4 regions of the Mesorhizobium sp. M0904 genome follow, and region 3 is predicted to be linked to each of the others. Evidence: predicted binding sites of a transcription regulator. Region 3 holds the regulator's gene; each other region holds the start of a gene.
The links. Region 3 encodes LexA, which represses DNA repair genes until DNA is damaged. Its sites were predicted from a motif close to TGTTCNNNNTGTGTTCNG; they were not measured.

Region 1 (5,927 bases), on a different contig from region 3:
GCGATGCTTGTAGACGATCTTTCCGGTCCGAAGGTCGGCACCCGCCACATAGCCCCAGGGCGGCGCCTGGCAGGGAATGCCGAGCGGCGACAGGAACGGCTTCAATATTACTGCGTAAGGTGCACCGTCATTGCGGTTCAGGCCCTGTTCGCTGCCCTTGGTGTCGCCGGGCGGCGGCACGTCGGCGCGCGGCACCAGCTTGGAGATGAACGCCAGGTATGTCGGCATGCCGAACATCACCTGCCGGACCGGATCGACTGCCACGCCGCCCCAGTTGAAGGTGCCGAAATTGCCGGGGTAGATCAGCGAGCCCTGCAGCGACGGCGGCGTGTAGCGGCCCTCATAGCGCAACTTCCGGAGCTCGATCCGGCAGGCCAGCTGGTCGAACATGGTGATGCCCCACATATCCGCGCCGGTCAGCGGTTTCGGACTGAAGCTGAGATCCGAGACCGGCTGCGTCGGCGAGGTATGGTCGCCTTCGATCGCGCCGCCCGGCGCCGGCACTTCCTTGACCGGAACGATCGGCTCGCCGCTGCGCCGGTCGAGCACATAGAGGTCGCCCTGCTTGGTCGGCCCGACCAGCGCCGGCACCACGCCACTTTCCGTGGTGATGTCGACCAGCGTCGGCTGCGCCGGCACGTCCATGTCCCAGAGATCGTGGTGCACGGTCTGCCGCACCCAGCGCAATTGTCCGCTGTTGAGATCGAGCGCGGTGATCGACGAGGAGAATTTCTCGTCATTGGCGCTGCGCCCGGCGCCGAGCTGGTCCGGCGTCTTGTTGCCGAGCGGCACATAAAGCAGGCCGAGCTTTTCGTCGGCGCTTGCCGTCGACCACATGTTGGGCGAGTTGTTGGTGTAGGTCTGGCCCGGCGGCAGCGGCGTCGTCTGGTCCGGATTGCCGGAATCCCAATTCCACAACAGCGCGCCGGTGTCGGCATCGTAGGCACGGATGACCCCGGACGGCTCCTGCGTCGAATAATTGTCGTTGACCGCGCCGCCGACGATGATCTTGTTGGCGACGATCAGCGGCGCCGAGGTCGAATAATAATAGCCCGGCTTCGGATATGGCATGTTGGCGAGCAGGTTCAGCGTGCCGCCTTCGGCAAATGTAGGACAGACCTGGCCATTCGCCGCGTCGAGCGCGATCAGCCGGGCGTCGGATGTAGGCAGGTAGATGCGCGTGGCGCAGGGCTGGCCGGCAGCGATCTTGGCGTCGGCATAATAGGACACGCCGCGGCAGGTCTGGTGCTGGCGGTCCTTGTTGAGCTTGACCTGCGGATCGAAGCGCCACTTCTCCTTACCGCTCGCGGCGTCGATGGCGATGGCGAAATTATGCGGCGTGCAGATGTAGAGCGTGTCGGCGATTTTCAGCGGCGTCACCTGATAGGTCGTCTCGCCGATGTCGTCGGGCCCTTTCACGTCGCCGGTGCGATAGGTCCAGGCCGGCTGCAGATTGGCGACGTTTTCGGGGGTGATCTGGTCGAGCGGCGAATAGCGCTGGCCATAGGGCGTACGGCCGTAATAGTGCCATTCGCCGGGCGGCACGTTGCCGCCGAGATCGGCCGTCGGCGTCACCTTGTCGGTGTTGAGTTCACCCGTAATATCCTTTGGATCGACCGTCATCGAATAACCGGCGACGGCAAGCGATGCCAGCACGGCGAGGATAAGTGGTGCGCGTCCGTCGGGACCGGTAAGCCCGCGCCGCGCCCATGGCGTCAACAGCCATAGCGCGACAAGCACGATGATGCCGCCGCGCGGACCGAGTTCCCACCAGTCGAAGCCGATCTCCCAGACCGCCCAGGCGAGCGTGCCGAGCACGATCGCCGCGTAGAGCCACAGCGCCGTGGTTCTGCGCCTGTAGAGCAGCCAGGCCGCGACAAGGAAAGCTAGACCGACGATGACGTAGTACCAGCTGCCGCCCAGCGTCACGAGCCAGATGCCGCCGCCGCCAACCGCCAGGCCGATGAGGAAAAGGATCAGGGAGGTAATGACCACAGCCAAGACGGTGCTCCTTCGACTGGTGCGCTCCGCGACACGTCCATGGGCAACCCCGCATTGCGTTCCTGCCCCCACGCAACTTTCTCCGGCCCGCTTCCCCTGTCAAGCAAGCTCGGCGTTTTACGGTGCCGACCCTCAGCAAGCCCGGCGTTTTGGTTAGCGGACCCATTCAGATTGTGAGTCTACCGACTGGACAGAGAACAAAACGGAGACACTTCTGGCCTTTCGCTGCCGAATCACTACATTCGGGGAGAGATGTCCGGCTTTTCGGAAGACATGCCCTTTTTTGACGAACCGAACGCGCGGCCCGTGGCCCCGTCGGGCATTGCCGCGCGCGCCATGGCTGCCCGCAGCAACCAGAACAACGCGCCCGATTATCTCAACGGCCTCAACCCCGAGCAGCGGCTGGCGGTGGAAACCACCGAAGGCCCGGTGCTGGTGCTGGCCGGCGCCGGCACCGGCAAGACGCGGGTGCTCACCACCCGCATCGCCCACATCCTTGCCACCGGCAAAGCCTTCCCTTCGCAGATCCTCGCCGTCACCTTCACCAACAAGGCGGCGCGCGAGATGAAGCAGCGCATCGGCCTGTTGATCGGCGAAGGCAATGTCGAGGGCATGCCGTGGCTCGGCACCTTCCATTCGATCGGCGTCAAACTGCTGCGCCGGCACGCCGAGCTGGCCGGGCTCAAATCCGACTTCACCATTCTCGACACCGACGACGTGGTGCGCCTGATCAAGCAGCTGATCCAGGCCGAAGGGCTGGACGACAAGCGCTGGCCGGCCAAGCAGTTCGCCCAGATGATCGACGGCTGGAAGAACAAGGGCCTCGGTCCCGCCGACATCCCCGAGGGCGATGCCCGTGCCTTCGCCAACGGCAAGGGCCGGGAGCTCTACAAGGCCTATCAGGAGCGGCTGAAAACGCTGAACGCTTGCGACTTCGGCGATCTCCTGTGCCATCCGATCCGCATCTTCCGCGCCAATCCGGACGTGCTGAAGGAATACCACAAGCGCTTCCGCTACATCCTCGTCGACGAATATCAGGACACCAACACCGCCCAGTACATGTGGCTGCGGCTCTTGGCGCAGCGGCCGCAATCCTCCCCCCTTGAGGGGGAGGTGCCCGCGAAGCGGGCGGAGGGGGTTGCCGCAGAAGGCACCGCTAGAGCGTCGAGCACTGCCGCCGGTAGGTCGAGCACTGCCGCACGGACCCCACCCGACCGGGCTTCGCCCGGCCACCCTCCCCTCAAGGGGGAGGGAAGCCCGCGCCTGTCCACCGTAAATATCTGCTGCGTCGGCGACGACGACCAGTCGATCTATGGCTGGCGCGGCGCCGAGGTCGACAATATCCTGCGCTTCGACAAGGATTTTCCTGGCGCCACCATCATCAGGCTGGAGCGCAACTACCGCTCGACCGCGCACATCCTCGGCACCGCCTCCCACCTCATCGCCCACAATGAGGGCCGTTTCGGCAAGACGCTGTTCACCGAAAAGATCGCCGAGGACGACGAGAAGGTGCATGTCCACGCCGCCTGGGATTCCGAGGAGGAGGCCCGCGCCGTCGGCGAGACGATCGAGGCCTACCAGCGCCAGAAGCACAATTTGAACGATATGGCGATTCTCGTCCGCGCCTCCTTCCAGATGCGCGAATTCGAGGACCGCTTCGTCACGCTCGGCCTCAACTACCGCGTCATCGGCGGCCCGCGCTTTTATGAGCGGCTCGAGATACGCGATGCGCTGGCCTTCTTCCGCGTCGTCGCGCAAGGCGCCGACGACCTCGCTTTCGAGCGCATCGTCAACGTGCCGAAACGCGGCTTGGGCGAGGCCACCATCCGCCAGATCCACGACACCGCACGGGCGCTGCGCATCCCGATGCTGGAGGCGGCGGCAAAACTTGCCGAGAGCGACGAGCTGAAGCCGAAGCCGCGCGCGGCACTGCGCGAGGTGTCGGCCAATTTCGAGCGCTGGCAGAAGGCGCTGGAAACCACGCCGCACACCGAGCTCGCCGAGACCATACTGGAGGAGAGCGGCTACACCGACATGTGGAAGAACGACCGCTCGGTTGAAGCGCCCGGTCGGCTCGAGAACTTAAAAGAACTGATCCGCTCCATGGAGGAGTATGAATCGCTGCGCTCTTTCCTCGAACATGTCGCGCTGGTGATGGACGCCGAGCAGAACGCCGAGCTCGACGCCGTCAACATCATGACGCTGCATTCGGCCAAGGGCCTCGAATTCGAAACCGTCTTCCTGCCCGGCTGGGAAGAAGGCCTGTTCCCGCACCAACGTTCCCTCGACGAGGGCGGCCGCTCAGGGCTGGAGGAGGAACGCCGCCTCGCCTATGTCGGCCTGACCCGCGCCAAGAAGAACCTGCACATCTGGTTCGTCTCCAACCGCCGCATCCACGGCCTCTGGCAATCGACCATCCCGTCGCGCTTCCTTGACGAGCTGCCGGAAGCCCATGTCGAAGTTTCCGAGAGCGGCAACTCCTATGGCGGCTACGGCAATGCCTATGGTGGCGGCTCGTTCGCCTCCGGTCGTGGCGGCCAAGGTGCAGGCAGGCAGAACCCTTATGGGGCATCGCGCTTCGACAACATCGGCGGCAATAACGGCGCCGAAAAATCCGGCGCTTTCTCCAGCACCTATGCGACGCCGGGCTGGCAGCGCGCTCAAGCCAACCGCACCGAAGCCACCGACCGCAATTGGGGCACGCGCTCCGGCCATCAAGTCGAGCGCATCGGCTATGGCGAAACCGACTCCGGCTACGGCGCCGGCCGCACCTCGGTCAAGGGCCGCACCATCGACGGCGAGCTGGTCGCCAAATCCGTCGCCGACACGCCGTCCCCCTTCAGCGTCGGCGACCGCGTCTTCCACCAGAAATTCGGCAACGGCAACATCTCGGCCATCGAAGGCAACAAGCTGACCATCGACTTCGACAAAGCCGGCCAGAAACGCGTACTGGACGGATTTGTCACGGGAGTGTGAGGCCGCCGGTCACCGATACCGCGCCTGGTTCCACTTATGGCCGAGCAGCGACAGGATGATGATCAGCCCGTTGAAGAACTGGACGTAGAAGCCGCTCAGTCCAGCCGCGACGACGCCGGTCTGGATGAAAGAGACCGTGACCGCGCCGATCGCGCCGCCGACGACCGTGCCGATGCCACCCCAGGTCGGCGTGCCGCCGACGAACACCGATGCCAGCACCGGCAGCAGGTATCCGTCCCCCGCCGTCGGCCACCAGGTGAAGTTGATCATCACCGAAAACGTGCCGGCGATCGCAGCGCCGATGCCGACGAAGACGAACACTTTTACGCGCACGCGCTTGACGTCGATACCCATCTGCTGGGCGCTGTCTGGATTGTCGCCGACCACCTTGACCTGCGCGCCGAAGCGGTGGCGGTTGTAGAGCAGCGCCGACAGCACGACGAAGCCGACGGCCCAGAAGATCTGCACCGGAATGCCATAAAGCTGGCTGGAGAAGATCTTGTAGGCCCAGCTGTCGGCAAGGCCGGTCAGTGCCGTCGACCTGCCCTCGTTGATGATCTGGATCAGGCCGCGCAGCAGGAAATTCATGCCGAGCGTGGCGATCAGCGACGACAACCCGCCATAGACGACCAGGGAGCCGACCAGGAAGCCGAGCAGCATGCCGGTGACCATTGCGGCGGCGATGCCGAGGAACGGGTCGTAGCCGGCCTGCACGACCAGCGCAAACACCCAGGAGGCAAAGCCCATTGTCGCCGGAAACGACAGGTCGATCTCACCACAGGTGACGACGAAGACCAGCGGCACAACTACGAACAGCGCCACCGGCAGCGTGGTCAGCACGGAACTGTAGAGATACCAGGTGGTGAACACGATCGGGTTGGCGATCATGAACACCGCCATCATGACGATGAACACGGCAAGCGTGCCGAGCGAGGCGCGGTTGTCGAGGA
Region 2 (5,927 bases), on a different contig from region 3:
AATCCCGGGTCGGGGCATCTTCTCGTCCCGCCGCCTCTCGCCACCATTCCGGCGCGATGCGCTCCGGCCCTTCGGCGCGCGCGACCCGGTAGAGCGCGCGCCGCCAGCGGAAGTTCAAAGGCGGGCCTTCCGGCATTTCGGTGGCTGGCACTTCGATCGGCTCGGGCGAACGGAAAAGCCGGATCGGTCGCTCAGGCTGGAAGACGGTCGTGGGAGCGTCCTTCGCCTTGTCCGGCTGCTTCGGCGGCGAGCTTCTCTGCGGCGCCTCCGTGAAGGGGATAGTGGCGACGGCGCGCTCCGGCAAATGGCTCTCGACGGCAACCGGCTTCAAGACCGCGCCTTCGCCGAGCCGGGCGCGAATGCGGTCGGCAAAAAGCGCGATATCGGCACCGTCGTCGCTCGTCTCGCCGGCAAGGTCTGCCTGCTGCATGTCGAAGGCGGCGGCGGTCAGCACCGAAAGGCGCACGAGATCGAAGCCATAGCCGGCGTCGATATCCCGTTCGAGCGCAGCAAGCCTTTCGTGGAACAATTTCTGGATCAGCCGCGGCTCGCGCAGAGGCCGCGAGGTGCCGACGGCGATGCGGCTGACGCCGCCATCGACGCGGAAAAGCAGCAGCGCCAGCCGCCTTGCGCCCTCGCCGCGACGCTCGAGGTCGCTCTTCAAGGTGGTCGCCAGCATGCCGGTCAGCCGCTCGATGTCCTCGGTCAGCATGATCGGCTCGGCAAGATGACGCTCGACCGAAAGCGGTGCCACCGGCAGGCGCGGCGACACGGCTTCGTCGAGGCGGCCGAGCGCCTGGTCGAGGCGCAAGAGCAGCGATGCGCCGAAGCGGCGGGCCAGCGGCGCGCGCGGTGCCGCCATGACGGCGCCCGCCGTGCGCAGGCCGACGCTTTCGAGGCTGGCGCGTACCTCCGGGTCGATGCGCAGCGCCGCCAGCGGCAAGGGCGCGAGAAGCGCTTCCTCCTTACCATCGGGCACGATGCGGTCGCCAGCAAACCGCGCCGCCGCCCAGGCAGCCCCAGGCGTGGCGGCAAGCCCGGCGCGGACATCGAAGCCCTGATGGAAAAAACGCGACAGGATATCGTCCAGCATCGAGCGTTCGCCGCCGAAAAGATGGGTGCAGCCGGTGACGTCGAGATAGAGGCCGTCGGTCCCGTCAAGCGCCACCAGCGGGGTATAGCGGTCGCACCAGTCGGCGAGGCCTTCGAGCAGGCGCCGGTCGGCCTCCGGATCGGCCTCCACGATGTCGATCGAGGGATGCATGGCGCGTGCGTCGGCTATGCCCATGCCGCGCTTCAGATTAAGCGCCTCGGCCCGCTCGTCGAGGGCGGCGATGCGCTGGGCGTTCCGGTCGCGGTGACTGATCACCAGCGGCAGGTGATCCGACGGCCGGGAACGCCAGGACCGCCCCAGACGCTGCCGCAGGATTCTCTCGGCGGCGAGATGCGGAAACCACAGGGATAGGATTCTTTGGCCGTTCTGGGGCCCATTCCTGAGACCTTCCTTGCTCGCCCCGTCTTTCTTCGAATATGCGTTCATCGGGGTTCCACTCCAGTGTGAATTTTCCGGGCAAGGCCGTGCGGCTCTTGCCGATGGCGACGGTGAAGGCGGGCCGGCCGATCGAGCCGGCGAGCGGCCCGGCAAGCGTCTTACGCGTTGCCGCCGGTGCCGCCGACAGGATGAGGCGGACGGGCGCTGCCGTCGGTTCGGGCTCGCCGGCCTGGCGCAGCAGGAACAGCGGCCGGCCCGCACTCTGCGCGCGGGCGTGCAGCCGCCGCGTCGCGGTGAGGTCAAGCCGCTGCGGGCTGCCGCGGATTTCGAGGATGACGGCGGCCAGCGCCGTCATCCGGGCAGCCTCCTCGGCGATCCACAGCGCATCGAGCAGCCTTGGCGCCTCGGAAAACAGCAATTGCTCCGGCTCGATGCCGAAGAAGGCGTGAAGCCCCCTGGCATAGGGAAAGCCGGCCTCGCGGAAAACCTCTGATGTGCCGATCCACAGCACCGGCAATCGCGGCCCCTGGCTTAGGATCAGGCTGACGAGCGACAAGGCAAAACCGGCAACGACCCCGGCATCGCGGGTCGCGGCGCCATGAAACTCGCTCACCGCCGCCTTCGGCAGGCCGCCGCTCAGCGCAGCATCGAGGCGCTCGGCGCCGGTGCGCAAAAACGCATCGGGCGGCGCCACGGCGAGGCCGCGCCGGACAATGGTCAGATTCCGAGCGGGTGTCGGATGCCGAGAGGGTGTCAGACTCTGACGAGGGACATCCGCGTCAAACGACGAACTGGCCGGCGCCTCCAGGCGCTCGGGCAAGGTCCCTTCGATCTTCGCGATCTGGCGGCGCAGGGCAAAAACAGTCTCCCGCGCCACGGCGCTTGTCGCCATGACGGTCAGCTTCCACTCACAATTGTTCCCGTTATGTTCCTATAGATTCCAGAGGCCGCCCGAAGAGTCAAGCGGAGTCATGGGGAATTTATTCCCAGAAAGAGCAATCCGAGCTTTTCAAGGAAACCGCTCGGGAGCCTGGGGTTGATAAAAAGGGGGCGGCTTTTGACTCTAGCCTGAAGCCAATTCTGAAGCGACGCGTCTCAAATATTGGGCGGTAAAGTCGGCGATTTGATCGACTTCTTCATCGTCATATTTGCGAAAGCTAAAGCGGCTGAAGCTAGGGTCGATAGCTTGGAGGGTTTTTCGTAGGGGACCGCGAAAATTCCTCATTTGATGGTTCCCCTCATATGCCAATACGTCTGCGCATTGAAGCGGTGGGTGCCTAGTTTTTGAGCCGAAATTGAAAGTCGCCGATTTTCCCGGAAAATGCCGCTGGACTTGCTGGAACGCCTCAGTCGCCGCCGCGCTGTACTGGTTGGCTTCATGGACGAATGCGATGTTATCGTGGCCTTCCGATGCGAGTTTCTCCCACGTGCTGCGAAGGGCCCATTGCAGGCAGATGTAGTACCAGCCGCGTACCATGTCTTCCGGCTTGATGGCTAAGCTATGTTTGTGAGCCAAGACCTCGCTCAGTTTCCGCCTGTCGACGGCGGCGATAATGCCCCGAATGTAGTGGTTTTTGACTACCGGCAGGATGCGCTTGACGTGTCTATCTCGCTCTTCACGGGTCCACCCTTCGTACTCCCCATGCCTGTTATGGCAATCGACCGAGTGGTGAATTTTTATCGGCGCCTTCGCCACGATCCACTCGAGGGTCCAGATCTGCCAGTCTTCTTTTGAAGCCCAAACGGCGGATACGGAAAGAATTTGCGAGTCATGGTCAGTGCCAGATTCGTCTAGGTAGACCTCAATCACGACCACCAAACCTTCCCGAGGGGCAAGAAAGGTGTCGCGGAACTCTAGGACGCGCCTTCCACCATTTCCGTCGACTCATCGGCTCGAAATTTGTTCAGCACGGTACCACCTCCTCAGTGCGTACGCGAATTACGACACGCTGAATTTATTCCTGCTTATGATCCTGGGGCAAAGGCGGCAGCCCGACCATTTGCCGAGTTCGGCCTGAAAGCCTATATGCCGGGATCAAAGGACAAAGCATGGCTCGCATCTACCAAACACGCATCTGGCACGACCAGCTTTCGCCAACGATGGAGGAAATCGAGCTCCTGGCGCTGGAGGCCTATGCCCATCTGCCGGAGGACTTTCGCAAGTTGACCGGCGAGATCGTCATTCAGATCGCCGAATTCCCGACCGACGAGATCATGGACGACCTTTCGCTGGAAACGCCCTTCGACCTGCTCGGCCTGTTCGAGGGGCGCGGCATCGCCGAGCGCTGGAATCCGCAGACCGGCGAGGGGCCGAACCGCATCACCCTCTATCGTCGCGCCATCCTCGACTACTGGGCCGAGAACGAGGAAACGCTGGGCGACATCGTCACCCATGTGCTGATCCACGAGATCGGCCACCATTTCGGCCTGTCGGACGACGATATGGAGAAGATCGAAGAGGCAGCGGAGTGAGCGACCCCGCTCCTCGTCATCCTGGGGCGGAGCAAGGAGCGAAGCGACGCGGCGCAGACCCCAGGATCCATGCCGTGATAGTGATGCAGTGCGCCGGCGGTGCAGAACCGAACGCTCATCATCCCGTTCTGGGTAACGGGGCTATCCCGATCGGTGGTAGATCACACTAGACTAATCCTGATCCGCCGTGCCCTTCGGCAGAGGTAACGGCATGGATCCTAGGGTACTCCGCGACGTCGCTTCGCGACTGCTACGCCCTAGGATGACGAAGGACGAGCGCTTCAGCGAACCTCCCTACCAATCGCTGAGCTTGGTGTCGGGGCCGTATTCCTGGCCCTCGATGTCCTTCACCACGGCCTGGCCGCAGCGCATGGTCTTGGCTTCCTGGTCATAGGCATAGGTCGGCGAGCCGAACAGGTGCCAGCCCTTGTTCAACGCCGCCGTCACCTTGTGGCAGAAGCTGGAATCGTCCGGACCGGACAGAAAACGGTAGAGTTTCATTCTTCAATCCTGTCGTCAGTTGCGTTAGTCATGCGCGAACAGCGGCGGCCTTCGCCAGCAGTTTTTCGGCCTGCGCCAGATGCAGCCGCTCGACCATCTTGCCGTTCAGCGCAACTACCGCCCTACCGGTATTTTGGGCGAGCGCGAAGGCATCCTTGACCGCGCGCGCTTCGGCTATTGCTTCGGGCGACGGTGCAAAGGCGCGGTTCGCGGCTTCGATCTGAGCCGGATGGATCAGCGACTTGCCGTCAAAACCCATGGCGGCCGCTTCCGTGCACTCGCGCGCAAACCCGTCCATATCGCGAAAATCATTGAAGACGCCATCGAGCAGGTCGAGGCCGCCGGCACGCGCCGCGAGCACCATTTGCATCAGCCATGGCACGAGATAGCGCCGATCGGGCGTGGCGAGAATGCCGGTGTCTTTGACCAGGTCGTTCGTTCCGGCAACGAAACAAACCAGGCGCGAGGCCGGGTCGCGGCCGAGCTCGGCAATCGGCCCGATATTGAGCAGCGCCTTGGGCGTCTCGATCATCGCCCATAATTTGACCTCGTCCGCGATAAAATTGTCGTCTAGCACGTCGCCGGCCTCGAGGATGTCGCGCGGAGTGTCGACCTTGGACAGCAGGATGGCGTCGGGCGTGCATTTTGCCGCGGCCAGCAGATCGTCGGCGCCCCATTCGCTCGACAGCGCATTGATGCGCACCACCATTTCGCAGCGCCGGTTGGAACGGCCGGCGAAAATCGCCGCCAGTTTTTCGCGCGCGGAAAGCTTGTCGACCGGGGCGACGGCGTCCTCGAGATCGATGACGACGGCATCGCAGGTCAGCGGCGGAATCTTGGCCAGCGCCTTGTCGTTCGAGGCCGGAACGTAAAGCACCGAGCGGCGCGGGCGGTAGCTTTCGGTGATCATGTTCGATCTATGCCGCCTGCAGCCAGCCGAGGCAAGCCGTGCATAAAAACTGCACGTAATTTCGGAAAATCTCCTCGTCTGCGCCCCGCTTGCCACCCGGCAGAATGCGACAAGGGCGGCATGCAAGAGCAAACGAACTCCCGTTGGTCCGTGCCGTACCGGCTTCGCCGCGAAAGCTGGTGGCTCGTCGATCCGCCCCAGACTTTGGCAACCCTCCTCCCTTTCGTCCGCAAATCCCTGCCCACCGGCCGCATCAAAGCCGCCGAGAAAGCCCGATCATGACAGTATTCCTCTCGGCGGCGCCGAGCTATTGCAGCCGCTTCGGCGTTGCCGTCCTGCTCGTCGCGTTGGCCGATTTCTTCTTCTATGGCCAACCGGCGGGCATCACGCTTTTCCTGTTCGGCGTTGCGATTGCCGCGGCGAGCATGGCTCTCCGTCCTCTCGGCGTCTTCAACGATGGCAAGTTCTTGTTCAAGCCGGTTGCGCTGCTTGTGGGGCTGCTGCCGCTTGTGGAAAATGTCAGCGCACTGTCCGTCTCCATTGCGCTGGCGG
Region 3 (5,927 bases):
GTAACCTCGGCGGCCGGCCTGGAACTCGACCGTGGCATCGCCTTCCTGCTGGTGCCGGTGTTCCTCGCATGCGGGGTGGTCGTGTATTTCGCGATGGCGGTGGAGCCGGCCTTTCCACAGCCGATCGCACTCGTGCTCCTCGCGGCCCTTTGTGCCGTCGTCTCGCGCTCTTGGCCCAGAGCCCGCCTGTGCTTCATGGTGGCGTTGTTCTGCGTGCTTGGCGTGCTTGCCGCCAAGTTCGAGACCTGGCGTGTCGGGACGCATGTGCTCGGTTCTGAAATCTCGACGCGGCTGACGGGTCGCGTCGTATCGTACGAACCCATGGCTAGCGGCCGCATCCGGCTGACAATCGATGTGATCTCAACCGCCAGGCCGACGCTGCGCTACATGCCGGAACGGGTCCGCGTTTCGGCGATGAAGATACCGGATGAGCTGGCCGCCGGTTCCGAGATCACCGGCTATGTGCGGCTGCTGCCGCCGACCGGCCCGGTGCGGCCCGACAGCTATGATTTCTCCTTCGACAGCTATTTCGCCGGTATCGGCGGCAGCGGCTTTTTTCTCGGCAATCCGAAAGTCGTGTCGTCGAGCAGCATGCCGCTTGCCGCGCGGCTTTCTTCCGCGATCGAAGACGCGCGCGAATCCATCGCCGACCATATCCGCAGCCGCATCGGCGGCGCCGAGGGCGAGATTGCTGCTGCGCTGATCGTCGGCGTGCGCGCAGGCATTCCCGAGGAGATCAACGAAGCGATGCGGCGTACAGGCATTTATCACATCATCTCTATCTCGGGGCTGCATATGGCGTTGGTCGCCGGCACCATCATGGCGCTGCTACGCGGCGCCTTTGCGCTGTTTCCCGATTTCTCATCGCGACGGCCGGTCAAGAAATATGCCGCGGCCGCCGCGCTTTTTTCGATTGCGGCCTACCTCGTCTTTTCCGGCATTGTGGTAGCGGCCGAACGCAGCTTCATCATGCTGGCGGTGATGCTTATCGCCGTGCTGTTCGACCGGGCCGCGCTCACCATGCGCAACCTGGCGATCTCGGCCATCGCGGTCATTCTGGTGTCGCCACACGAGGTGGTCGGTCCGAGCTTCCAGATGTCCTTCGCCGCGACGGCGGCCCTTGTCGGCGCCTATGCCGGCTGGTCCGACTACCGCGCCGGCAGGGCCACCACGCCGCCGCCGCGGCGGTCGCCGCTACGCCTCGCCACGCGAAAGGTCCTGCTGGGCATGGGCGGCCTGGCGATGACCTCGATCATTGCAGGGAGCGCCACGGCGCTTTTCGCCCTATGGCATTTCCAGCGCGTGGCGCCGCTCAGCCTGTTCGCCAATCTGGCCATCATGCCCATCGTCTCACTGGTCGTCATGCCCTTCGCCGTGCTCAGCGCGCTGGCGATGCCGTTCGGCGCGGATGGGCCTTTCCTATACGTGATGGGCAAAGGGCTGACGGCGATGATCGCCCTGTCCGGGTGGATCTCCGAGCGCTCGCCAATCGATGCGGTGGGGCTGATTTCGCTGAGATCCGTCCTTTTGGTGACGATCGCCCTCGTCGTTGCCAGCATGGCGACGACCTGGTTGCGGCTCGCGGCAATTCCTTTTGCGCTCGCCGGCTTGCTAACGACAACCCAGACGCGCGTACCCGACGTATTGATCTCGGAGGACGCACGGCTGGTCGCGCTGCCGATCGGCAGCGGTGAGCTCGCGGTCAACCGGGCACGCCCGAATGAGTTCACCATCGACAACTGGAAACGCGCGCTCACATCAGAGGCTATCGTCGCGCCGGAAACACCTGGAAAGAACGATCCGCAATTCGACATTGCCGATCCGGCCGACCTACCGCCGGGCATGCCGTTCATTTGCACGGACGGTCTCTGCCTCGCCAGGCATCCATCCGGCGCGATCATTGCGCAAGCCAAGGACCGCGATACCGCACGGCCAGCCTGCGCCTTCGCCAGCTTGATCGTCATCGACGACGCCACCGCCCATAATCCCTGCTACTACGACCGGCTGGTCCTCGTCGTCACCAAACGGCAACTGGCGCGCGCGGGAAGTGCGGCCGTCTATTTCGATCCACAAGCGGCAACACGCGCCGAAATCCGCTTCGCCGTCGAAAAATCATACCGGCCCTGGCACGTGCAGCGGAAATTTTCACGCGCGGCGCGCGGCCTGCCGCCATACCGGGCCGACAATCCAAAAGCCGGCACCAAGGGCGCAACTCAGTAGCGGCGGATCAGCCCAACGAGCTTGCCCTGCACCTTGACCCTGTCTGGTCCAAAGATGCGCGTCTCGTAGGCCGGATTGGCGGCCTCCAGGGCGATCGAGGCGCCCTTGCGGCGGAACCGCTTCAGCGTCGCTTCCTCCTCGTCGACCAGGGCCACCACGATCTCACCGGGGCTCGCCGTATCGGCGTTGCGGATGATCACCGTGTCGCCGTCGAAAATGCCAGCCTCGATCATCGAATCGCCTTTGACCTCGAGCGCATAATGCTCGCCGCCCATGATCATATCCGGCGGCACCGAAATCGAATGCGTCTGGTGCTGGATAGCATCGATCGGCACACCAGCGGCGATGCGGCCCATTACCGGGATCGAAACGGCGGCGACGACATCGTCGTCATTGCCGGCTGCAGGGACGCGCGACGATGTCGGCTTTCCCTGCCGAGGGGCACCTTGCCCAAGACTGCCCTGGATGACACTCGGCGAGAACTTGCGTGCCGCATTGAGGCCGGGGGCGATCGAGTCAGGCAGGCGTAGCACCTCCAGTGCACGGGCCCGGTTGGGCAAACGGCGAATGAAGCCGCGCTCCTCCAGCGCCGTAATCAGTCGGTGGATTCCGGATTTGGAAGCCAGGTCGAGCGCTTCCTTCATCTCGTCGAAGGAAGGTGGGATACCGCTTTCCTTCAACCTTTCGTGGATGAACATAAGCAGTTCGTGTTGTTTGCGTGTCAGCATAGCGACCCCCAACAGAATCAGAAAACAAACCCAGAACAGACACTATCTGTTCCAGTTGTGTTCCGCAACTGTTTAAAGTTTAATGAATGCGTTAAGGCTCGGGAAACAAACGACGTCCCCTACCGGCGTACCGTATTTTCGCCGCCGCGAGCCTCATCGCCTTGATTCTGCTTTCGTTTGCGCCGTTCTCGCCTCCTAGAAGGCGGCACTGGCATCGGCCGTCGGTCGGCAAAGGGCACGGAAGTGAACCCCTATCGACTGTGCGGTTTGGTCAATGCGCCGTGAACGAAACGAACTCAAAACGCCAACCTCGGGCTAACTCCAGGTTTCCACCGCCTGGTCAGGCTGCTTCTCGCCGGTGGAGCCTTGCTACGCGCAACCAGGTAATGGAAGAACAGAAGAACAGTTGATGCGTGTCCGGCGTTGCGTTGGATTTTTTGGGGGAGCAGGCAAATCATGACGGGAATTCCCGATCTCGTGGCCGTAAAGGCGATGGATGCCGCGGATCCGCTGGGCGCGATGCGCGACCGCTTTGTCTTGCCGCAAGGAGTGATCTATCTCGACGGCAATTCGCTAGGAGCTGCTTCACGGCCCGCTTTCGATGAATTGTACAAGGCCGCGACCGAAGAATGGTCGCATGATCTCATCCGCGCATGGAACACGGCCGGCTGGTTCAACATGCCGCTTGAACTTGGCGACCAGCTCGGGCGCCTGATCGGTGCCGCGGTCGGCCAGACGGTGGTCTGCGATACGACGTCGGTCAACATCTACAAGCTGCTGCACGCCGCCATGGCCATGCGACCGGAGCGGCAGGTCATCGTCGCCGAGGGCGATAGTTTTCCGACAGAACTCTACATGGCTGAGGGTGTGGTTTCGACGCGAAAAGATGCGCTGCTGCGCCTCTCGGCGGTCGACGCGCCGACCATCGAGGAGCTGATCGACGATCGCACCGCCGTGGTGCTGGTCAACCACGTCAACTACAAATCGGGCGAACTGCGCGACATGCCGGCGCTGACGCGCAGGGCCCAGGAAGCCGGGGCGATGATCGTCTGGGATCTCTGCCACACCGCCGGCGCGATGCCAGTCGAGCTCGACAAAGCCAACGCCGATTTTGCCGTTGGCTGCACCTACAAATATCTGAATGGCGGACCGGGCGCGCCTGCCTTCATCTATGCGGCTGAGCGGCATCTTGCCGACATCCAGCAGCCGCTCACCGGCTGGTGGGGCCATGCACGGCCCTTCGCCTTCGAGCCAGGCTATGCGGCCGGCACCGGCATCCGCCGGTTTCTGTGCGGCACCCAGCCGATCCTTTCGATGCGCACGCTGAAGGGCGCGCTCGACATCTGGGACGATGTCGACATGACTGCGGTGCGCAAGAAGAGCATCGCACTGGCCGATCTGTTCATCGAGCTTGTCGAGGCAAAGTGCGGCACTTACGACCTCACGCTCGAAAGCACGCGCGATGGAGAAAAACGCGGCAGCCAGATTTCATTCATGCATGAGCATGGCTATCAGATCATGCGCGCGCTGATCGAACGTGGCGTGATCGGCGATTTTCGCGCGCCATCGACCATGCGCTTCGGCTTCACCCCGCTCTATGTCGGCTATGCCGATGTTTGGCAGGCCGTCGAAGTGCTTGAGGAGATCCTGCGCACCGGTGCGTGGAAGGATGCGCGCTTCGCCATCAAGGCGGCTGTCACTTGAGATTGATGCGAGAGCTGGAATCGTGAGGCTGGCGACGACGCGCCGCGCGATGCTCGCGGCCAGGTTGCAAGGCCATATTGCCAGGGAGGGCGCAGGGTGTTCGAACGTCACATTGCCGATTGGGACAACGCCTATGCCAACGGCGCCAACATAGCCGGCAGCGATCGCTGGCCGGCGGCCTGGGTCGAGCCCGCGCAGGTTTTCCGCGACGCGCTTTCGACCGAGGGCAGGGCGCGGCTCGACCTGGCCTATGGCGACAACCCACGCAACCGGCTCGATCTTTTCCTGCCGGCCACCAAGCCGAAGGGGGTCGTGGTGTTCGTCCATGGCGGCTACTGGATGGCATTCGACAAGAGTTTCTGGTCACATCTTGCCGCGGGGGCTGTTGATCGCGGCTATGCAGTTGCCATGCCGTCCTACACGCTCTGTCCGCAGATACGCATTGGCAGCATCGTCAAAGAAGTCGGCGCGGCGATAGGCAAGGCGGCGGCGATGGTCGCAGGGCCGCTGATGCTGACCGGGCACTCGGCCGGCGGCCATCTTGTTAGCCGGATGGTTACCAGGACGACGCCGCTGGCGCCCGAAGTGGTCCGGCGCGTTCGTCACGTGGTGTCGATCTCGGGGGTGCATGATTTGCGCCCGATCATGCGCACCGGCATGAACGAGACGCTGGCGATCGATAAGGCCGAGGCGCAGGCCGAAAGTCCGGTGCTGCTGCGCCCGATGGACAAGGCCCGCCTGACCTGTTGGGCCGGCGGCGGCGAGCGAGCCGAATTCCTGCGCCAGAGCGCGTTGCTGGCCAACATCTGGATCGGCCTGGGTGCCGCGACCAGCTCCGTGGTCGAGCCTGACCGGCATCATTTCAACATCATCGACGGTTTGGCCGATCCAGACCATCCGCTGACCCGGACCTTGATCTCGGAGTGAGGCAGGTTCAGCGTAGCATCAGCACGTCGCAGGGGGAGCCCGCCGCCGCAGCAGGCGCGAACGGCGCGCGGACGATCAGCCCGTTGGCATCGGCCAGCATTTTCAGCATCGAGGAGTCCTGGATGCCGAACGGCGTCGCCACGAGCGCACCGGCATCGTCTGTGACAACAGCCCGCACATAATCTTGCCTGAGATCGTTGGCCGGCATGGCAGCACCGAGCCCTGCCCGACGGATATCCTGCTGAAAGGCGCGGCCGCCGAGCCGGGCCAGCAGCGGCTTCAGGAAGAGCTGAGCACACACCAGACTCGCCACGGGATTGCCGGGCAGGCCGATGCAGCGAATGTCGC
Region 4 (5,927 bases), on a different contig from region 3:
GAAAAATCATACGCCGCCAGGATGGCTGCCGCCACGCCGCGCGAATTCGCTGCCATGGCGCGATCGAAGATAGCGGACTCCTCTGGATGCTCTGCCCGGTATTCCCAGACGCCCTTGCCATGCGCGTGGCGAAATGCGTTCTTGCCGGTTTGGATGCTGTAGAGCAGTTCGCTCCACGCTTGCCGGTAATAGGGCCTTCCGACGAAGGCGGCCCAGGGTGCAGCGGAAAACTCAGCATCGGAGCGCAAGGCGGCGCCAAGCGGCGTTAGCGAGAACTGCCCGTCCTCTGCCTCGTGAAATATGCCGACCGCCGCAAGCGCCCGCAGCAACCGATAGAGCGCGCGCGGATGTGTGTCGGTCAGGCTTGCAAGATCTGCTGCCGAGCGCTTGCCGTCCTTGATGTGGTCGGCGATGCCGAGCGTCGCGGCGACCGAGATCGCCTGCGAGACGCGGTACCCGTTGACCATCCGTGTTAGTTCGAAAGCGGCTGCGCGTTCATCCATGGCGCCCCCCAATCGCCAAAACCCGAAGGTTCCGGTATTTTAAACCAGCTCCACTTCAACCACGCCCGGCACCGCGCGCATGGCTGACGCGATCTGAGGCGAGATACGATAACGACTGGGCAATTCGATCTCGACCTCCCCCTGGCCGTCATCCTTTATCAGCACAAAGCTTACCTGTCCCTCGCCCTTGACGGCAAGCTGGCCGGCAAGCGTGCCGATCGGTGCTGCGTCGCGCACGAAGATGCGCAACGCCTTCTGGACGCGGCTTGCCTCGTCCTCCAGCGACTGCACGGTCTGGATGCGCAGATTGACGCCTTCCGGCCTGTCCTCGGCCGAAACGGTGATGACCACCGAGCGGCCGGGCTCGAGCAGGTCGCGATATTGCGCCAGTCCCTCGGAAAACAGCACCGCTTCATACTGGCCGGACGTGTCGGAAAACTGCACGACGCCCATCTTGTTGCCGGTGCGCGTCTTGCGTTCCTGCTTGGTGGTCACCGTCCCGGCGAGCCGGCCGGCGGCCGCACCGCGTTTGACGGCGGCCGAGAATTCGGCCCAGGTCTGCACCCGCATTTTCTGCAGCGCCGCCTTGTATTCGTCGAGCGGATGCGCCGAGAGATAGAACCCGACCACCTGGAATTCACGGTGCAGGCGGTCGGCGGCGAGCCAGGGGTCGGTCGCCGGCAAGTTGAGTGCCTGCGACTGTGCGCCCAGCGAGGCGCCAAAGATGTCGTGCTGGCCTGTGACGGCATTCTGCTGCGCCAAGGACGCCAGCCCCATCATCCGCTCGACCCCGGCCATCATCGCCGCCCGGTCGAGACCGAAGCAGTCGAGCGCGCCGGCCATGATCAGGCTCTCGAAGACGCGTTTGCCGACGATCTTCGGATCGACCCTTTCGCAGAAATCGGCGAGGCTCTTGAACGGTTTTTCGCCGCGCGTGGCGACGATGTGCTCGACTGCGGCGTCGCCGACGCCCTTGAGCGCGGCCAGCGAATAGAAGATGCGGTTCTCGCCGACCTCGAAATCCCGGAACGACGTCATCACCGACGGCGCCACCACTTCGATGCCGAGGCGCAGCGCATCCTGGCGGAAATCGGCGAGCTTGTCCGTATTGCCCATGTCGAGCGTCATCGATGCCGCCAGGAATTCGACGGGGTAATGCGCCTTCAGATAGGCGGTCTGGTAAGAGACGACGGCATAGGCGGCGGCATGCGATTTGTTGAAACCGTAGTCGGCAAACTTTGCCAGCAGGTCGAAGATGAAGTCGGCTTGCGGCTTGCCGACGCCGCGCTCGACCGCGCCCGAAACAAAGCGCTCGCGCTGCTTGTCCATCTCGGCGCGGATCTTCTTGCCCATGGCGCGGCGCAGCAGATCGGCTTCGCCCAGCGAATAGCCGGAGAGCTCCTGCGCAATCTGCATCACTTGTTCCTGGTAGACGATGACGCCTTGCGTCTCCTTGACGAGATGGTCGATCTTCGGGTGGATCGACGCCATCTCCTCCTCGCCGTGCTTTCTGGCGTTGTAGGTCGGGATGTTCTCCATCGGTCCCGGCCGGTAGAGCGCAACGAGCGCGATAATGTCCTCGATACAGTCGGGCCGCATGCCGATCAGCGCCTTGCGCATGCCGGCACTTTCCACCTGGAACACGCCGACCACTTCGCCGCGCGACAGCATGGCGTAGGTTTCCGGGTCGTCGAGCGGAATGTGGGCGAGATCGATCTCGATGCCGCGGCGGCGGATCAGCTTGACCGCCCTGTCCAGCACCGTCAGCGTCTTCAGGCCAAGAAAGTCGAATTTCACCAGCCCGGCCTGCTCGACATACTTCATGTTGAACTGGGTGACCGGCATGTCCGAGCGCGGATCGCGGTACATCGGCACCAGTTCCGACAGCGGCCGGTCGCCGATGACGATGCCGGCGGCATGAGTCGAGGCGTGTCGGTACAGACCTTCCAGCTTCTGCGCCGTGTCGAGCAGCGTCTGTACGATCGGCTCGCGCTCGGCCTCCTCGGCAAAGCGCGGCTCGTTGGCGATGGCGTCGGCGAGCTTGACCGGATTGGCCGGGTTCGACGGCACCATCTTGCTCAGCTTGTCCACCTGCCCGTAAGGCATCTGCAGCACGCGACCGACGTCGCGCAGCACGGCGCGCGCCTGCAGGGTACCGAAGGTGATGATCTGGCCGACCTGGTCGCGGCCGTATCTCTGCTGGACGTAGCGGATGACCTCCTCGCGCCGGTCCTGGCAGAAGTCGATGTCGAAGTCGGGCATCGACACGCGATCGGGATTGAGGAAGCGCTCGAACAGCAGCGAAAAACGCAGCGGATCGATGTCGGTGATGGTCGTCGAATACGCGACCAGCGAGCCGGCGCCTGATCCGCGGCCCGGGCCGACCGGAATGCCTTGCGCCTTGGCCCATTTGATGAAGTCGGCAACGATCAGGAAATAGCCGGGATATTTCATCTTCTCGATGACCCCGAGCTCGAAATCCAGCCTCTCGCGATATTGCTCGACTGTATAGCCGGGCGTCGGCCCGTGCGCCGCCAGCCGCGCCTCCAGCCCTTCATGCGCCTGCCTGGCAAGCTCCTGCGCCTCCGCCTTGACCGCCGCATCGGCGTCGGCGACATCGCGGCCGGCAAAGCGCGGCAGGATCGGGTTTCGTGTCTTCGGATAGTAGGAGCAGCGCAGTGCGATCTCGACGGTGTTGTCGATCGCTTCCGGCAGGTCGGCGAACAGCCTCGCCATGTCGGCCTGGCTTCTCAGGAAATTGTCGGGCGACAGGCGGCGGCGATTATCGGCCGCAACCACGGAACCTTCGGCGATGGCGATCAGCGCGTCATGCGCCTCATAGTCTTCACGAGAGAAGAAAAACGCTTCGTTGGTGGCAACCAGCGGCAGATCGTGGCGGTAGGCGAGATCGACCGACGACTGCTCGATCGCGCGGTCGTAGCCGGAGACCCGTTCCAGTTCGACATAGAGTCGGTCGCCGAACAGGCCTTTGAGCGCCAGCAGCCGGGTCTCGGCGAGTTCACGGCGGTCCTCTTTCAAGGCATTGCCGATCGGACCGCGCGGCCCGCCGGTAAGGCAGATCAGACCGTCGGAATGGCCCTGCAGCATCTCGCTCGTCAGATGCACCGCCTCGCCGGGCGGTGTCTCGAGGTAGACGCGGCTGACCAGCCTGACCAGATTGCCGTAGCCGGCCTCGGTGGCGGCGATCAGGACCACCGGCCGCATCTCCGGCCCCTGCCGCCTGCGGTCGCGCTGGCTGTCGTTCGCCTCACCGGAAAAGGCGAGGTCGATCTGGCAGCCGATGATCGGCTGGATGCCGTCCTTCACTGCCTTTTGCGCGAATTCCAGGGCACCGAACAGATTGTTGGTGTCCGTGACGGCGATTGCCGGGCATTCGTCCTGCACCGCATGGCCGACGATCTTCCCGAGCTGCAAGGCACCTTCGAGCAGCGAATAGGCCGAATGCACGCGCAGATGAATGAACCGACGCGCCGCCGCCTCTGCCCGCGATGCCTTTGCATAGGCCTCGCGCAGCAAGGGATCGCGTGGAAGTCTCTCATCAGCCATGGTTTTTTCGCGCCGCCTCACAGGGACTCAGTCGATCAAGATGTATTGTCCGGCACCGGGTAACACGAGTCCAGCAGAAGCGATTGGAGCTTTGAACGTTAGAGCAACCGCCGAAGCTGCCGATCTCCCCCTCGTGGGGGAGATGTCCGGCAGGACAGAGAGGGCGCCGTCCCGCCAACCTCAGGCCGGAAACACAAAACCCGCCACAGCGGGCGGGTCGTTGGAGCCATTTAGCACCATATCCAAATTAGTAGCATAGCTGCCGGCACAAAGCAAGAACAAAATACGTTGTGAGGGCAAAAAAAGCGAATTCCGCACGCCCCTCGCCTTGTCCCTCCTCAAGCGAGCGTGCTCAACCAATTGCAGATCGCGTTCCTTCGCTCCCCTTTGTCCCACCAACCTCAAGCAGATTACAGCCTCACGCGAATTCCATGATCACCGCATCGACGGCAAGGCTGTCGCCGGGCTTGGCGTTGAGCTTCGAGACGATGAGGTCGCGCTCGGCGCGCAGCACGTTCTCCATCTTCATCGCTTCGACCACGGCAAGCGTCTCGCCGGCCTTGACCTCCTGCCCCTCGGCAACGGCGATCGACACGACGAGGCCAGGCATCGGGCAAAGCAGCATCTTCGAGGTATCCGGCGCCACTTTTTCCGGCATCAGCCTTTCGAGTTCGGCGGTGCGCGGCAGCATGGCGCGGGCTGTCACCGAGATGCCTTTCCAGGCGATGCGGAACCCGTTCAGCACCGGCCTGACCTGCGCCGCGACCTTGCGGCCGCCGACCGTGCCGCGCCAGATGAGATCGCCCGGCCGCCAGTCGGATGCCACGGTCAGTGCCTTGCCGCCGTCGATTGTGAGGTCGAGCTCCATCGGAATGGAAATCATCCCTTCGACGATGGCGACCGAAAGATAGTCCGGGCCGATCTTCACCACCCAATCGCGTTTCAAGGCGCCGGAATGCGGTGCCAGCCGCCCGCCCAGCCGGTCGAGCCGGTCGCGGCGCAGCAGTTCCACCGCGGTGGCAATCGCGGCCAGCACCGCTTTCTCCTCGGCGTCTGGCACAATCGGCGCGAAGCCGTCGGGATACTCCTCGGCGATGAACCCGGTCGATATCTGACCTTCCCGCCAGCGCGGATGCTGCATCAGCGCCGCCAGGAACGGTATGTTGTGCTCGATGCCGTCGACGACGAAACTGTCCAGCGCCTCCGACATCGCGTCTATCGCCGCCAGCCGTGTCGGCGCCCAGGTGCACAGCTTGGCGACCATCGGGTCATAGAACATCGAGATTTCCGAGCCTTCGGTGACGCCGGTATCGTTGCGGATAACGATGTCGCCGAATTTTCCTTCCTCGGGCGGCCGATACTTCGTCAGCCTGCCGATCGACGGCAGAAAGTTGCGATAAGGATCTTCGGCATAGAGGCGGCTTTCCACCGCCCAGCCGTTCAGCTTGACGTCGCTCTGCTTGATGGCGAGCTTTTCGCCGGCCGCCACGCGGATCATCTGCTCGACCAGGTCGATGCCGGTGATGAGCTCCGTGACCGGATGCTCGACCTGCAGCCGCGTGTTCATTTCCAGGAAATAGAAGTTCTTGTCGCTGTCGACGATGAACTCGACCGTGCCGGCGCTCTGATAGTCGACGGCCTTGGCCAGCGCCACCGACTGCTCGCCCATGGCTTTGCGGGTCTTGGCGTCGAGGAACGGCGACGGCGCCTCCTCCACGATCTTCTGGTTGCGGCGCTGGATCGAGCATTCGCGCTCGCCGAGATAGAGCGTGCTGCCATGCGCGTCGGCGAGCACCTGGATTTCGATATGGCGCGGGTCGACGATGAACTTTTCGATGAAGACGCGGTCATCGCCGA

Region 1: NKH80_RS11935 (ATP-dependent helicase) is a predicted target of LexA. The motif match lies at 2,195-2,212, and genes of this name have one in related genera.
Region 2: NKH80_RS22555 (ImuA family protein) is a predicted target of LexA. The motif match lies at 2,408-2,425, and genes of this name have one in related genera.
Region 4: dnaE (DNA polymerase III subunit alpha) is a predicted target of LexA. The motif match lies at 4,334-4,351, and genes of this name have one in related genera.

What each region holds. Positions count from the first base shown of each region.
Region 1 is NZ_JAMYOC010000009.1:136,812-142,738, reverse strand. It holds gene NKH80_RS11940 (glucose/quinate/shikimate family membrane-bound PQQ-dependent dehydrogenase) at 1-2,001, opposite strand, end outside; gene NKH80_RS11935 (ATP-dependent helicase) at 2,254-4,977, shown strand; gene NKH80_RS11930 (ABC transporter permease) at 4,987-5,927, opposite strand, start outside.
Region 2 is NZ_JAMYOC010000022.1:71,604-77,530, reverse strand. It holds gene NKH80_RS22560 (DUF6504 family protein) at 1-1,369, opposite strand, end outside; gene NKH80_RS22555 (ImuA family protein) at 1,302-2,384, opposite strand; gene NKH80_RS22550 (DUF3800 domain-containing protein) at 2,556-3,308, opposite strand; gene NKH80_RS22545 (metallopeptidase family protein) at 3,542-3,964, shown strand; gene NKH80_RS22540 (DUF1737 domain-containing protein) at 4,259-4,465, opposite strand; gene NKH80_RS22535 (HpcH/HpaI aldolase/citrate lyase family protein) at 4,494-5,372, opposite strand; gene NKH80_RS22530 (DUF4153 domain-containing protein) at 5,654-5,927, shown strand, end outside.
Region 3 is NZ_JAMYOC010000008.1:194,762-200,688, reverse strand. It holds gene NKH80_RS11325 (ComEC/Rec2 family competence protein) at 1-2,220, shown strand, start outside; gene lexA (transcriptional repressor LexA) at 2,214-2,948, opposite strand; gene kynU (kynureninase) at 3,405-4,652, shown strand; gene NKH80_RS11310 (hormone-sensitive lipase) at 4,749-5,579, shown strand; gene NKH80_RS11305 (molybdopterin molybdotransferase MoeA) at 5,587-5,927, opposite strand, start outside.
Region 4 is NZ_JAMYOC010000014.1:173,627-179,553, forward strand. It holds partial or broken gene NKH80_RS16905 (methyltransferase) at 1-503, opposite strand, end outside; gene dnaE (DNA polymerase III subunit alpha) at 543-4,070, opposite strand; gene NKH80_RS16915 (acetyl-CoA carboxylase biotin carboxylase subunit) at 4,489-5,927, opposite strand, start outside.